DNA from 3 places in the Agrobacterium vacciniicorymbosi genome. Region 1 is predicted to be linked to each of the others. Evidence: predicted binding sites of a transcription regulator. Region 1 holds the regulator's gene; each other region holds the start of a gene.
The links. Region 1 encodes LexA, which represses DNA repair genes until DNA is damaged. Its sites were predicted from a motif close to TGTTCNNNNTGTGTTCNG; they were not measured.
Positions count from the first base shown of each region.

Region 2: uvrA (excinuclease ABC subunit UvrA) is a predicted target of LexA. The motif match lies at 2,246-2,263, and genes of this name have one in related genera.
Region 3: ABUK73_RS17605 (ImuA family protein) is a predicted target of LexA. The motif match lies at 2,326-2,343, and genes of this name have one in related genera.

Region 1 covers NZ_JBETMF010000001.1:178,213-183,086, forward strand. The annotation lists gene ABUK73_RS00980 (ComEC/Rec2 family competence protein) at 1-784, shown strand, start outside; gene ABUK73_RS00985 (glutathione S-transferase family protein) at 904-1,584, opposite strand; gene lexA (transcriptional repressor LexA) at 2,022-2,744, opposite strand; gene ABUK73_RS00995 (hypothetical protein) at 3,133-3,690, shown strand; gene kdsA (3-deoxy-8-phosphooctulonate synthase) at 3,860-4,708, shown strand.
Region 2 covers NZ_JBETMF010000001.1:295,186-300,059, reverse strand. The annotation lists gene ABUK73_RS01540 (HPP family protein) at 1-1,132, shown strand, start outside; gene ABUK73_RS01535 (hypothetical protein) at 1,276-1,533, opposite strand; gene ABUK73_RS01530 (single-stranded DNA-binding protein) at 1,562-2,098, opposite strand; gene uvrA (excinuclease ABC subunit UvrA) at 2,391-4,874, shown strand, end outside.
Region 3 covers NZ_JBETMF010000011.1:127,459-132,332, reverse strand. The annotation lists gene istA (IS21 family transposase) at 1-618, shown strand, start outside; gene istB (IS21-like element helper ATPase IstB) at 608-1,420, shown strand; gene ABUK73_RS17610 (hypothetical protein) at 1,530-1,850, shown strand; gene ABUK73_RS17605 (ImuA family protein) at 2,399-3,163, shown strand; gene ABUK73_RS17600 (Y-family DNA polymerase) at 3,078-4,571, shown strand; gene ABUK73_RS17595 (error-prone DNA polymerase) at 4,592-4,874, shown strand, end outside.

The DNA of each region.
Region 1 (4,874 bases):
GTTTCTGGGTGTCTCCACGGCGGGATTTCTGATCATCGCGCTGCTGCGCACGCGGCTTGCTCTGATCGGGCTGCCGCTGATTGCCGCTGGCTTCATTATGCTGGTGACGGAGCAATGGCGCAGCAAACCAGATCTGCTGATTTACGAAGATGGCTCTTTGGTCGCTTTGCTGTCGGCAGATGCAGTTGCAACGACGAAGCCCCGTGCCTCCGGTTTCATCTATGATCAGTGGGCGAGGGCGGTGCCGTTGCCAGAGCAACATGTTGGGCCGAGAATGCTGGATGTGGTGAAGTCACCCACCGGTGATGCCGCACAAGAGGCTGGCGATGCTGCCGGTCGTAAGCCCCGTTTGAGCGACGAGGATAAGGTGCGGGCCGCCAGAGAAATGAAAGAGGCCTTGTCAGGCACGGATCGCTTCACCTGCCGCAAAGACCAATGGTGCGTTGCGACGTCAAAGTCCGGCGTGGCGGTCGCGGTCATTCTGGATACCGCGCTCACGGGAGCGGGTTGCGATCTCGCCGATGTGGTGGTGACGACGCGCAAGGTGCCTTTTTTTTCCACGTGTCGATCCGGCGCAATCCTCATCAGCAGCGAAACCTTGCGGCGCACGGGCTCTATGGAAATATGGCTTGGTGAAAAGGGTAAGCCTGTGCTGCGCGCCGAAGCGGCGATGCAGGATATGGACCGCTTCTGGACAAGGCACCGTAGCTATGAGTGGCGCAAAGGAGAGTTCGACGCGTCAGTGCCGGAGCATATCGAAAGAATGCTATCGAACGCCCCGTGATATGCTTCATTCAAAGGTGCCGCTTGCGCGCTTTGCGATACCTTCTGACTCGTTTTCACACAGACCGTTTTACACAGCCAAGTCGGTATTTTCGTTCGAAACAGACGCCGTTCCATATCTCACGACTTCAAGCGCAAATCCGCCAGCCATTCTCCGATGGCTTTGGCTTCCGCCTCGTGTTCTGCATCGCGCCACGGTTCCAGCAAGGCCGCATCCTGCCATTCCTGCATTGCGGGGAGGGTGAGGAGACGGTTCTTGTAAGCCTCGGCCTCGGGCGACATAGCCGTTCCATAGGTCTGGAAGCGGAAGGCGACGGGGCAGAAAAACGCGTCTACTGCTGTAAATGCGTCTCCCGCCAGGAACGGACCGCCAAAGGAGGCTAGACCTTCCTGCCAAAGTGCGTCGATGCGGGAAATGTCTTTCTTCAGCGCCTCGCCAACTTCAGTTGGCTGGATCCGAAGACCGACATTCATCGGATGTTCGTTGCGCAATGTCTGGAAGCCTGAGTGCATTTCCGCCGCGGCAGAACGCGACCATGCACGTGCCTTCGTATCACCAGCCCAAACTCCACTATGCCGTTCCGCCAGATATTCGATGATCGACAGCGAATCCCATACGGTCAGGTCGCTCTCGACAAGGCAGGGCACCTTGGCGGTGGGAGAAAATGTCGCGAAATCCTCGGCGGAATTGCCGAATGGGGTAAGCTTTTCGCTGAATGCAATATCGAGTGTCCGCATCAACACCCATGGCCGCAGGGACCAGGAGGAATAGTTCTTGTTGGCTATATAAAGATCGTACATTTCATATCCCTCGGTTGCAGCACCGTGTTAGCGCGGGAAATTTCTCCGATACAGACGGTTTGCGCGATGGTGGTCTTCAAATAATTTGATCTTTTGTGCCCAGGTGGTGACATTGTGAACAGAGAGATTTCGGTCTGAAGCTCCCATTCCGCAACTCAAACTAGGCAGCGCTACACACAAAACGTCACGCTAAAATCATTCATAGACGCTCACCGACGCGAGTGATTCGAAGATAGTGAGCCGACTAACTATTTTTGGATATCTGCACTTACCGTGAGCGCAAATTTCCCTCTGAAATGCATGTAAGTGCACTTGTTTGTTAATCGAACCAACGTCCAACTTTGGCTCTGGTACCTCGCCAACAGGCGAATCAAAACCAGAAATATTGCCCGCGGGCAGACCTAAAAATCCGCCCGCTAAATTATAGGCAGCAGTAGTCAGTGATAGCGGCGGATCAGGCCGACAAGCTTACCCTGGATTTTCACCCGGTCCGGTCCGAAGATGCGGGTCTCGTAAGCGGGGTTGGCGGCTTCGAGCGCAATGGAGGCACCCTTGCGGCGGAAGCGCTTCAGTGTCGCTTCTTCGTCATCCACCAATGCAACGACGATATCGCCCGGATTTGCGGTGCTTCCGTCACGAATAATGACCGTATCTCCATCGAAAATACCGGCTTCGATCATCGAATCGCCTTTGACCTCGAGCGCGTAATGTTCGCCAGAGCCGATCATATCCATCGGCACGACCACATCATGGGTGTTGTTCTGGATCGCCGAAATCGGGACACCTGCTGCGATTCGCCCCATGACGGGAACGCTGACCGAGTTGACGTCGCGACTGTTCAACGGGGCAGGTGCGGGCGATGGCTCCACAGCCTTTGGCTTGCCAAGGCTGCCTTCGATGACGCTGGGCGAAAAGCCGCGTTGCGGCTTGTTGGCTGGAGAATAGGACTCGGGAAGCTTGATGACTTCGAGTGCGCGCGCCCTATTCGGTAGCCGGCGAATAAACCCGCGCTCTTCCAGCGCCGTAATCAACCGGTGAATGCCCGATTTAGAGGCAAGATCGAGTGCATCCTTCATTTCATCGAAGGATGGCGGCACGCCAGACTCTTTCATTCTTTCATGAATGAACAGAAGCAATTCCTGCTGTTTGCGCGTGAGCATGAAGAAACACCCTTGGAAATTCGAGGCGAAGATTCGCGAAACAAATACAGAACGAACACTATCTGTTCCATATGTGTTCTGCAATAGCCCAGTAAAAAATCACTTAAGCCAGATCAAAATAAATATCCGTCAGATCGTTGAGAGAATCATATGGCCATGGCTGGTTACGACTTCTTCACGTTGAATCACGCCGATTTGCGCCTCCGGGTTGTTTTTCTGCCCGATTTTGCTAATTCCGCTCATGCTTTCAAGGGGCCCGCGCGGTGATCTTGGCATCTTGTGGGGTGAGCAGGTATTTGGTCCTGTTTTTAAGCATTTTCATCAGTTTTTGTCCGTCATTCTCCTACGAGTGAAAGCGGTACGGATATCGTTTTAGAAAGTCCATCAAGTGAAATTTAGAACGCTCAGCCTGATTGTGGGCCTTGTTGCACTTGCCGGGTGCCAAACCACCCAACCCAATTCGCCAGAAGCTCTTAAAAAAGCGGAGTATGATAGATTGCTCCTGGCATCCACTGTCGCGAACTGCAAACTGATTATGCTTATAAATGCGGATCGCGTCGCGGCCAAAAAGCAGCCGTCGAGAGACAATAAGTGCGCTTCCATTTTGCGTAACAATAAACTTGGCGGTGGTTTGCACGCGGCTAGTTTCGTGCCGGACATCGGTATTAATGGCATACCGATTCCACTTGGAAGTCTTGTCAGGCTTGCGGTGACCATGGAGCGAAAGCAGCGTCAAGAAAAGGCATTTGAGGCAAAGCTACCTTCTTGGGCGGTGGGCGAAAACACGGAGTATGTTTATCGGTTTCTCTTGGCTCAAGACTTCAAACCCGAGGAGATCGAACGCGTGAAATCTACGAGTGAGTTTTCCTCTGCTGTCAACGAGGCCGGACCGACCATCCGCTTCATGAAAGCAAATCCCGATGTGGTGAAGCTGGCACAAAAATAACGTAAACAGGGTGCTGCTTTTTGTAGCGGAAACTGTTCCGATCAACCGGCACGGCAGCCGTGACATAGATTACGCTTCCTGATAATGGCGTGACCAGGATTGTAGAATATGTCTGCGTGCAGCCGCTTGGCGGCTGGGCGTAGGCCCGGTTTGCCTTCGAGGAGTAATGATGAGCGTCCAGAATAATCTCAACGTGGTCGTCGGCGAAGGTGCCGGGCAGGTAACTTTCTCCAATACCGAACGTTTCTCGCTGATTGCCGGGCCGTGCCAGATGGAGAGCCGCGACCATGCCTTCATGATTGCCGAGACCATGGCGGAGCTGTGCGGCAAGCTGGGTATCGGTTTTGTCTACAAGTCGTCCTTCGATAAGGCCAACCGCACGTCCCTGTCGGGCCAGCGCGGCATTGGCATCGATAAGGCGCTGGAGGTTTTTGCTGAACTTAAGGAGCAATTCGGCTTTCCGGTGTTGACGGATATTCACACGGAAGAACAGTGCGCAATCGTGTCACCGGTTGTCGACATCCTGCAAATCCCGGCGTTTCTCAGCAGGCAAACGGACCTTCTGGTGGCGGCGGCCAAGACCGGTCGGGTCGTCAATGTGAAGAAGGGTCAGTTCCTGGCGCCTTGGGACATGAAGAATGTTCTGGCCAAGCTGAACGATAGTGGCAACCCGAACGTGCTGCTGTGCGAGCGCGGCGCGTCCTTCGGTTACAACACGCTCGTTTCCGACATGCGCTCGCTGCCCATCATGGCATCGCTCGGTGCGCCGGTTGTCTTTGACGCGACTCACTCCGTGCAGCAGCCGGGCGGGCAGGGTGGTTCGAGCGGCGGTCAGCGGGAATTCGTTGAGACGCTGGCGCGTGCGGCCATTGCGGTCGGCGTCGCCGGTCTTTTTGTGGAAACGCATGAAGACCCTGATAACGCTCCCTCGGACGGACCCAATATGGTCCACCTGAAGGATATGCCGAAGCTTCTGGAAAAGCTGCTGGCTTTCGACAATATCGCGAAAGCTGCGTGATCGCTTTTGGCCTCAATCGATTTTTATGAAAAGACGGCGTCCAGAGATGGGCGCCGTCATTGTAATTTCTTGCGCGTCGTCTACAGCGACGGAGGAAGTTCACATCGAGTCGCTATTCCGTCGCCCTGTTTATCGCGCCGCTCATCCGAAAAGCGCTTCACAGTTT
Region 2 (4,874 bases), 120 kb from region 1:
CGTGCCCGAAGCGATGCCGGTCAGTTATAAGGAGCGCTTTCGCTCCGCAACCGGCGCTCTAATCGGAATTCTCATCACGGGCTTCATCGGTCATCTGGCAATCGGCAACAGTGCCGCCCTGCCAGCGCTGATCGCACCCATGGGTGCCTCCGCTGTACTACTCTTTGCCGTCCCCTCAAGCCCGCTTGCGCAGCCCTGGCCCATTCTCTGCGGCAACATCGTTTCCGCTATCGTAGGCGTAACAGTGGCGCTTCTGGTTGCCAATCCCTTCATCGCTGCGGCGCTCGCCATCAGCATCGCCATAGCCGCTATGATGGCGCTGCGCTGCCTGCATCCGCCAAGCGGTGCGGTGGCATTGACGGCGGTTCTGGGCGGATCGGCCATCCATGATCTCGGTTACGGCTTTGTGCTTTGGCCGGTAGCTGGCAACTCCATCGCGCTTCTGGCTGTGGCGATCATCTTCAACAATCTCTCGGGCCGCCGCTATCCGCACGCCATGCGTCCGCAGCCCGCCAGTCACGGCACGAAAGACCCTGACCCCATCCAGCGCATCGGCTTTTCATCCACCGATCTCGATGATGTCCTGAAAGACTTCGATCAGGTTCTGGATATCGACCGAGACGACCTCGAAACCATTCTACGCCGCACGGAACTGCGCTCCTACCGCCGCCGCGCCACGCATCTCGATTGCGCCAGCATCATGTCCCGCGACGTGGTGGGCGTCGCCCCCGACGATGCCCTGAAAACCGCACACGCGTTGATGCGCAACCACCATTTCAAGGCATTGCCAGTGACAAACGACAGTGCCGAAGTCGTCGGCATCGTCACTCAGACGGATTTTCTCGACAAGGCAAGCTGGACCAACGGTCGCCCCACCATCGGCCTCCTTCAGCGCATAAGACTGATATTTTCGGGACGCAGCGCGCCGAACGGTACTGTCAAGGATATCATGACATCGCCGGTCAAGACCGTATCACCCAAGACGCCGATAGAAGATGCAATCATCATTCTGGCAGAACAGGGCCTGCATTATCTCCCGGTCGTTGATGACAACAACAAGCTCGCTGGCATCATTTCACAATCGGATGTGATGGTGGGCATGTTGGCTGATAAGGTGGAAAACAACCAATGAGGAAAGATCGCGCTTGAGATAATCCTCACGCCAGAACAATGACTGACCACCGGTCTTCCTTCGGCAACATCGGAACATATGAGCACTCGCAAGGAGGCAGCGACGAGCATCACCCGCCGCAGCTCGTCTCGATGAGGCCAGCCCTACCGCTTCGCCTTCAAAATCCGCTTCCAGATGGTGCCACCGAGAAACTTGTTGAAGACCACGAAATAGGCGACCATCAAGGCAAAGGACAGAAGGGCTGGCATACCATTAAGCTGGAAACCGTCCTCTGTCCGTCCTCCAAAGACGGTCGCGACCAGAAAACCAAAGACCCAGAAAGCCGTAAAGAAATCCAATATGAAGGCAAGTACGATGCGCCATGTGGCGGGTTGACTGCTTGGTGTTGCTGTCTCTGTCATGCTTGCCCCCTAAATTGAAATTTAAAAATCAGAACGGAATGTCGTCATCCATATCATTGGAGAAGTTGCCCGCAGGCTGGCCGCCACGGGAAGCGCCACCGCGAGAAGACGATGGCTGGTCGTTGCCGCCACCATAATTTCCACCGCCGCCGCCATAGGAAGAGCCGCCAAAATCGTCTCCGCCACGGCTTGCTCCGCCACCACCGCCTTCACCGCGGCCATCGAGCATGGTCAGCGTGGAGTTGAAGCCCTGCAGTACGATCTCCGTGGAATAACGGTCGGCGCCGGTCTGGTCCTGCCATTTGCGGGTCTGAAGCGCGCCCTCGATGTAGAGCTTTGCGCCCTTTTTGACGTATTGCTCGATGACCTTGCAAAGACCTTCGTTGAAGACAACGACAGAGTGCCATTCGGTCTTTTCTTTTCGCTCACCGGAATTGCGGTCGCGCCAGCTTTCGGAAGTGGCGATACGCAGGTTGGCAATCGGTCGACCATCCTGCGTGCGGCGAATTTCCGGATCTGCACCGACGTTTCCGAGCAAAATTACCTTGTTTACGCTGCCAGCCATCTTTTCATCCTGTCCACCGGCCTTCATGGCCAGCATATATCCTGTTCAAAATCTTAGGCCACCATAGACCATCGTTCGACACCATGGGCAGCAGATGGAACGACAATCCACAAGGAATGTTCTTTCATCACGCGTCCACTTGCCAATCGTTCATCTTTTGTTCTATTAAAGCTACACCAACGAGTCAAGCGCTGCGAAAAGCCGACACGAATTACCTAATATACCTCGACACACCGTTCTGCGTCATTACATAAGAGCCAACGCCTCCCAACGAGTATTTCCGAGCCATCTCATGAGTGAATTAAAGACGATTTCGATCCGTGGTGCCCGCGAGCATAATCTCAAGGGCATCGATCTGGATTTGCCACGCAACAAGCTGATCGTCATGACTGGGCTGTCGGGCTCGGGCAAATCTTCGCTCGCCTTCGATACGATCTATGCGGAAGGGCAACGACGCTATGTCGAGAGCCTGTCTGCCTATGCGCGCCAGTTTCTGGAGATGATGCAGAAGCCGGATGTGGACCAGATCGAAGGGCTGTCGCCTGCCATTTCCATCGAACAGAAGACGACCTCGCGCAATCCGCGCTCGACGGTCGGCACTGTCACGGAAATCTACGACTATATGCGCCTGCTGTTTGCGCGCGTCGGTGTTCCCTATTCGCCGGCAACCGGCCTGCCGATCGAAAGCCAGACGATCAGCCAGATGGTCGACCGTATCCTCGCCTTCGAGGAAGGAACACGGCTTTACATCCTTGCGCCGATGATCAGAGGTCGTAAGGGCGAGTATAAAAAAGAGCTGGCCGAACTGATGAAGAAGGGCTTCCAGCGCGTGAAGGTGGACGGGCAGTTCTACGAGATTGCCGACGTCCCGGCGCTGGATAAGAAATACAAGCACGACATCGACGTGGTCGTGGACCGCGCCGTGGTGCGCCCGGATATGGCCGCACGTCTGGCAGACAGCCTCGAGACCTGTTTGAAACTTGCAGACGGTCTGGCAGTCGCGGAATTTGCCGACAAGCCCCTGCCGCCGGAAGAAACGTCAGCTGGCGGATCTGCCAACAAGTCGCTCAACGAAACCCATGAGCGGGTGCTGTTCTCGGAAAAATTCGCCTGCCCCGTATCGGGTTTCACGATCTCCGAGATCGAGCCGCGCCTGTTTTCCTTCAACAATCCTTTCGGTGCCTGCCCGACCTGCGATGGCCTCGGCTCTCAGCAGAAGGTGGACGTCGCGCTCATCGTGCCGGAGCCTGCGCGCACATTGAAAGATGGCGCGGTAGCACCCTGGGCCAAGTCCTCTTCGCCTTATTATAACCAGACGCTGGAAGCGCTCGGTAAAGCCTTCGGCTTCAAGCTTTCCAGCCGCTGGAAGGAACTGACGGATGCGGCCAAGAAGGCGATCCTGAACGGAACCGATGAGAAGATCGAGTTCCAGTATCAGGATGGCGCTCGCTCCTACAAAACGGTCAAGAATTTCGAAGGCATCGTTCCGAACCTCGAGCGCCGCTGGAAGGAAACCGACAGTGCCTGGGCGCGCGAGGAAATCGAGCGCTACATGTCGGCAGCCCCCTGCCCGGCCTGCGCCGGTTATCGCTTGAAGCCGGAAGCGCTGGCGGTGAAGATCAACAAGAAGCATATCGGCCAGGTCACCGAGATGTCGATCAAGGTCGCGCGCGACTGGTTCGAAGTCCTGCCGGAATCACTGAACGCCAAGCAGAATGAAATCGCCGTCCGTATCTTGAAGGAAATCCGCGAGCGCCTGCGGTTCCTGAATGATGTCGGGCTGGATTATCTCAGCCTGTCGCGCAATTCAGGCACCCTGTCCGGTGGCGAGAGCCAGCGTATTCGCTTGGCGTCGCAGATCGGCTCAGGTCTGACAGGCGTTCTCTACGTCTTGGACGAACCCTCCATCGGCCTGCACCAGCGCGACAATGCTCGCCTCCTGGATACGCTCAAGCATCTGCGCGATATCGGTAATACCGTGATTGTGGTCGAGCATGACGAAGACGCCATTCTGACGGCGGATTACGTGGTCGATATCGGCCCTGCCGCCGGTATCCATGGCGGCGAAGTCATTGCCGAGGGCACGCCGCAAGAGGTCATGGCCAACCCGAAGTCGCTGACCGGCAAATATCTGTCCGGCGAACTGGGCGTGGCCGTTCCTGCAGAACGCCGCAAGCCGAAGAAGGGCAAGGAAATCAAGGTCGTCGGCGCGCGCGGCAACAACCTCAAAAATGTCACCGCATCTGTCCCACTCGGCGTTTTCACGGCGGTGACAGGCGTGTCCGGCGGCGGCAAGTCGACCTTCCTGATAGAGACGCTCTATAAGTCCGCTGCCCGTCGCGTCATGGGCGCGCGTGAAATTCCGGCGGATCATGATCGAATCGATGGCTTCGAATTCATCGACAAGGTCATCGATATCGACCAGTCGCCGATTGGCCGCACACCACGTTCCAACCCTGCCACCTACACGGGCGCATTCACACCGATCCGTGACTGGTTTGCCGGCCTACCGGAGGCCAAGGCGCGCGGTTATGCGCCTGGCCGCTTCTCCTTCAACGTCAAGGGCGGTCGATGCGAAGCCTGCCAGGGCGATGGTGTCATCAAGATCGAAATGCACTTCCTGCCTGATGTCTATGTCACCTGCGATGTCTGCCACGGCAAACGCTACAATCGCGAAACGCTGGATGTGACTTTCAAAAGCAAGTCGATTGCCGATGTGCTGGACATGACGGTCGAGGAAGGCGTCGAATTCTTCTCCGCCGTTCCAGCGGTGCGG
Region 3 (4,874 bases), on a different contig from region 1:
ACAGCACGTGTCTTCGATGGATTTATCGAACATACCAAGCGGGTTTCCCCGACCTGCCTCGTGCACTTTGATCGTAATCGCTACAGCGTTCCGGCATCCTTTGCCAATCGGCCTGTCAGCGTTCGGGTTTACCCAGATCGTATCGCTGTTGCAGCAGAAGGTCTGATCATATGCGAGCACCGTCGCATCATCAGCCGTTCGCATGATGGTCCTGGGCAGACGATTTACGACTGGCGGCACTATCTCGCCGTCGTTCAACGCAAACCAGGTGCTCTTCGCAATGGTGCGCCGTTTATCGAGCTTCCGGAAGCTTTCAGAATACTGCAGCAGCACCTGCTCAAAAAGCCGGGCGGAGATCGCGAGATGGTCGACATTCTGGCGCTCGTCCTCCAGCATGACGAGCAGGCTGTGCTCTCGGCCGTCGATATGGCCTTGAAGTCCGGGGTTCCGACCAAGACCCATGTTCTGAACCTGCTACATCGCTTGGTCGATGGTAAATCTTCCACACCACCGACGATAGATGCGCCCCAAGCTCTCACACTTGCCAACGAGCCAAAGGCCAATGTCGAACGCTACGATTCCCTGAGAAAGACAACGGAGGTGCGCCATGCGTCATAATCCTGCCAGCGGTGCAATCGTCATCATGCTGCGACAACTGAAGATGCACGGCATGGCTCAGGCAATCGGTGAACTCACCGAACAGGGATCGCCTGCCTTTGAAGCTTCCATTCCAATCCTGTCACAACTTCTCAAAGCCGAGACAGCAGAACGTGAAGTTCGTTCAACCGCTTATCAGCTCAAGACGGCTCGCTTTCCAGCTTATCGTGACCTGAACGGCTTCGATTTCTCCAGCAGCGAGATCAATGAAGCACTCGTGCGACAGCTCCATCGCTGCGACTTTCTCGATGAAGCTAACAACATCGTGCTGGTCGGCGGCCCAGGCACAGGCAAAACCCATATTGCCACCGCTCTCGGCATCCAGGCAATCGAGCATCACCACAAACGCGTCCGGTTCTTCTCGACCGTCGAGTTGGTCAACGCGCTTGAACAGGAGAAAACGCAAGGTCGCTCAGGGCAGATCGCCAATCGACTTGTCCATTCCGATCTGGTGATCCTCGATGAGCTTGGCTACCTGCCGTTCAGTGCATCAGGTGGCGCGTTGCTCTTCCATCTTCTGAGCAAACTCTACGAGCGCACCAGTGTCGTTATAACCACAAACCTCAGCTTCAGTGAATGGGCCAGCGTCTTCGGCGACGCCAAGATGACGACCGCGTTGCTCGACCGGCTCACTCATCATTGCCACATTCTCGAAACCGGAAACGACAGCTTCCGCTTCAAAAACAGCTCCGCCCACGAGCCGAAAAATACAAAGGAGAAAAACAGCGACTTGACCAAATCACAAGACCCGAAACATATCTAAAAGGCGGGTCAAATCTCGGTGGAAATACCGGGTCACTTCTCAGTGAAAATCAACATTCAGGGGTCGTGATCGCGAATTCAACAGCTTCAGAACGCGTATCCGCGACGGAATGCGTGAAGGTCCGAATTTCGCAGGCCGTTACACCCTGATCCAGATCGGTTGCGGTGCTGGCTGCTCGTTTGTCATTCTCGCAGATAACCAGACTGGTCGACCCGCGTCGTTTCCCCGTGGAGGCGAGGAGCATATGTATTTGAGCCTGGACTATCGTCGCGATAGCCGGCTGGTTGCCACCCAGTGGCTGAATAGCGAGACCAGCACATGCGTCGTTGAATTCTTCGATTTCGATAAGGACGCCTTTAAGCCAATCAGCAAAACCGAGATAGGCAACGAGGAAGCCTGCAATAGAACGGCAGCTGAAAACCTGCGTTGAGAGCAAGTCGCAGAAGGACTTGCGCTTTCATGCGACTTCCAGCTGGTCGTATGGTTGGCGACGGCACAGGCATTCGCCAGCCCTTGCAAATCAAAAGCTCCGTGGAGCACCCTTCGATTTCAGGCTGGCTTCACAACTGTCCACCCCACCAACGCACATGCGATCACAAGCACCCGCGACTACGCGGCGAATGCGAGATATAGGTGCCGATGCCTTGAAGCGCCGAACCGTCCTCTCTCGGTCAAGTTCGGTATAGACCCCGCAGACCCTGCATTCGACGGCGATGATTGGTCCCTTGACCGATCGCAACGTTGGTTCCTGATCCATACTTCCCTTGGTTGTCTGAAAAAAAGTCCAATCTGACCTGTCACTTAGCATGGCATGTTAGAGTCCTGATTCATCTCGGTTTTCCCGCGATGGCAAATGCACGTCACCTAAAATGCCCGATTTGACCGGCTTGACTCTCTTTATAGAACGGAACAGATAGAGAACGTCAACCGATTTTCAGGATATGAAGTCCTGCCAGCGCGAACCGAGGAGGTCCGTGAATGAGAACGCATGTCCGGTCTTCGGGTCTTATCGACGACCTGCGCGAGCAGATAGCCAAGCTCGAAGGCGGGTCCGCGAGGAAGGCGGAATGCCTACCGTTCGGAATTCCGGAGATCGACGGCAAGTTACCTGGCGGTGGCTTGGCTTTCGGTGCGCTCCACGAGTTCGCTGGCGGCGGTGCGGGAACGGTGGACGGCGCGGCAGCAGCCCTGATGGTGGTCGGGATCGCCGCGAGGACGAAGGGGCAAATTCTCTGGTGCCTCAGCAGGCCCGACTTGTTCGCTCCCTCGATCTCGCAGGCAGGCCTACATCCCGACCGCGTGATCTACGTCGAGGCGGACAAGGAAGAGGATGTCCTGGCTTCCTTTGAAGAGGGCCTGAGCTTCGGCGGCCTCGGTGCGGTCGTTGGTGAAATAGTCCGGTTGCCGATGACGGCTTCGAGACGGCTTCAGCTGGCGGCCGAGAAGTCGGGAACCATGGGGTTGGCGCTGAGGCGCTGGCGACGGCAGACCGAAGCCAACGACTACGGCCAGCCGACCGCTTCGGTGACCAGATGGCGGATAAGCCAATTGCCTTCTGAAGACATCCCCGTTGCGGGTGTCGGGAGGCCGAGATGGCTGGCGGAGTTGATGAGATCGCGTGCGGGCGAGTGTGCAGAGTTTTGCGTTGGAGCATGTGATGGCAAGGGTCGTCTCTCTATATTTCCCAAGATGGCCTACGGACAGGATACGGAGGGCAGGGGCCGATGGCACACCGCCTCCTGACAAGCCGATGGTCGTGATATCCCGGTCAGGGTCCAGGCGGACCGTCTGCGCAGCCGATGGTGCCGCGCGAAAGCTCGGTCTGCGCATCGGCATGCCCGCGAGCAAGGCCCAGGCGCTGGTCGCCGATCTCGCCATGTACGATGCAGACCCGGTCGGCGATCTGGCTGCGCTCGACAAAATGGCGCTCTGGATGCTCCGGCAATACAGCCCCGTCGTCGCAGTGGACGGCATTGACGGCATCGTCATCGACACCGAGGGCGCGGATCATCTCCAGGGCGGCGAAGAACGCATGGTGTCGGGGATGGTCAACCGCCTCCGCGGTGTCGGCGTGGTCGCGCGGGCCGCCGTGGCAGAGACGTGGGGCGCGGCGCACGCGATCGCCAGATGCACTCCAGCCGAATGGACGGTCGTTCCCGTGTCCGAGACGACGAAGGCCGTTCTGGGGCTTCCTATCGTCTGTCTGCGGCTCGCGCCGGAAACGGTGAATAGCCTACGGGTTCTCGGCATCGAGACCGTCGGGCAATTGTCGGCCATGCCGAGAGCGCCGTTGACGCTGCGCTTTGGCCCGGAGGTCGGCAGACGGCTCGACCAGTTGTTCGGTCGCGCGGCCGAGCCGATCGAACCCATCCGTTGTCCGGAGATCGTGGAAGTCCACCGCCCGTTCGCCGAGCCGATCGGGGCTGCGGAGACCATAGCGAAATACGTCGGCCGCCTCGTCGAGCAGCTTTGCTTCGAGCTGGAGACCCGTGGCCTTGGTGTCCGCCGTTGCGACCTGATTGTCCACCGTGTCGACAATACAATACAGGCGATCCGCGCTGGCCTCGCGAAACCCGTCCGTGACGACAAGAGACTGACGCGCCTGCTGACCGACAGGATCGAGAATATCGATCCCGGTTTCGGTATCGAGAAGCTTTCGCTCGTCCCGACATGGGCGGAGCCTCTGGTCGAAAGACAGCAGTCGTCGTCCCTGATCGAGGAGACGGTCGTCGACGTGACACCGCTGGTCGATATCCTCGGAAACCGCGGCCACCGCATCTACAGGATGGCCCCCGTCGCCAGCGACGTCCCCGAACGGAGCTTCCAGCGTGTCGGTCCCATGTCGGAAGAGAAGGGCCTCGATTGGCCGTCGAACTGGCCGCGGCCCAGCAGGCTCCTCGCGCGTCCTGAGGAGATCGAGGTCCTGGCGGTCTTGCCGGACAGTCCGCCCCGAACGATGACCTGGCGCGGCAAGCGTCGTCGCATCGTGCGCGGCGACGGCCCGGAAAGGGTCTTCGGGGAGTGGTGGTTACGGGATGCCGAGTTCCACGCCGTCCGCGATTACTACGTCGTCGAGGACGACAGCGGCGAGCGCCTCTGGGTCTACCGCGCAGGCGACGGCGTGGACACGACGACAGGCTCACACAGGTGATTCATACACGGGATATTTGGATGAGATACGTCGAACTTCAGACGACGACCCATTTTTCGTTTCTAAGGGGAGCATCCAGCGCAGACGAGTTGTTCGCCGCGGCGGCGGAACTCGGGATCGAGGCGCTCGGTATCGTGGACAGGAATTCACTGTCGGGCATCGTGCGGGCGTGGGAGGCATCGAAAGCGACAGGCGTGCGCTTGATCGTGGGATGTCGCCTCGATTTGACCGACGGCATGGCGATCCTGGTCTATCCGACCGACAAGGCGGCCTACGCGCGGCTGTGCCGTCTTCTTTCTCTCG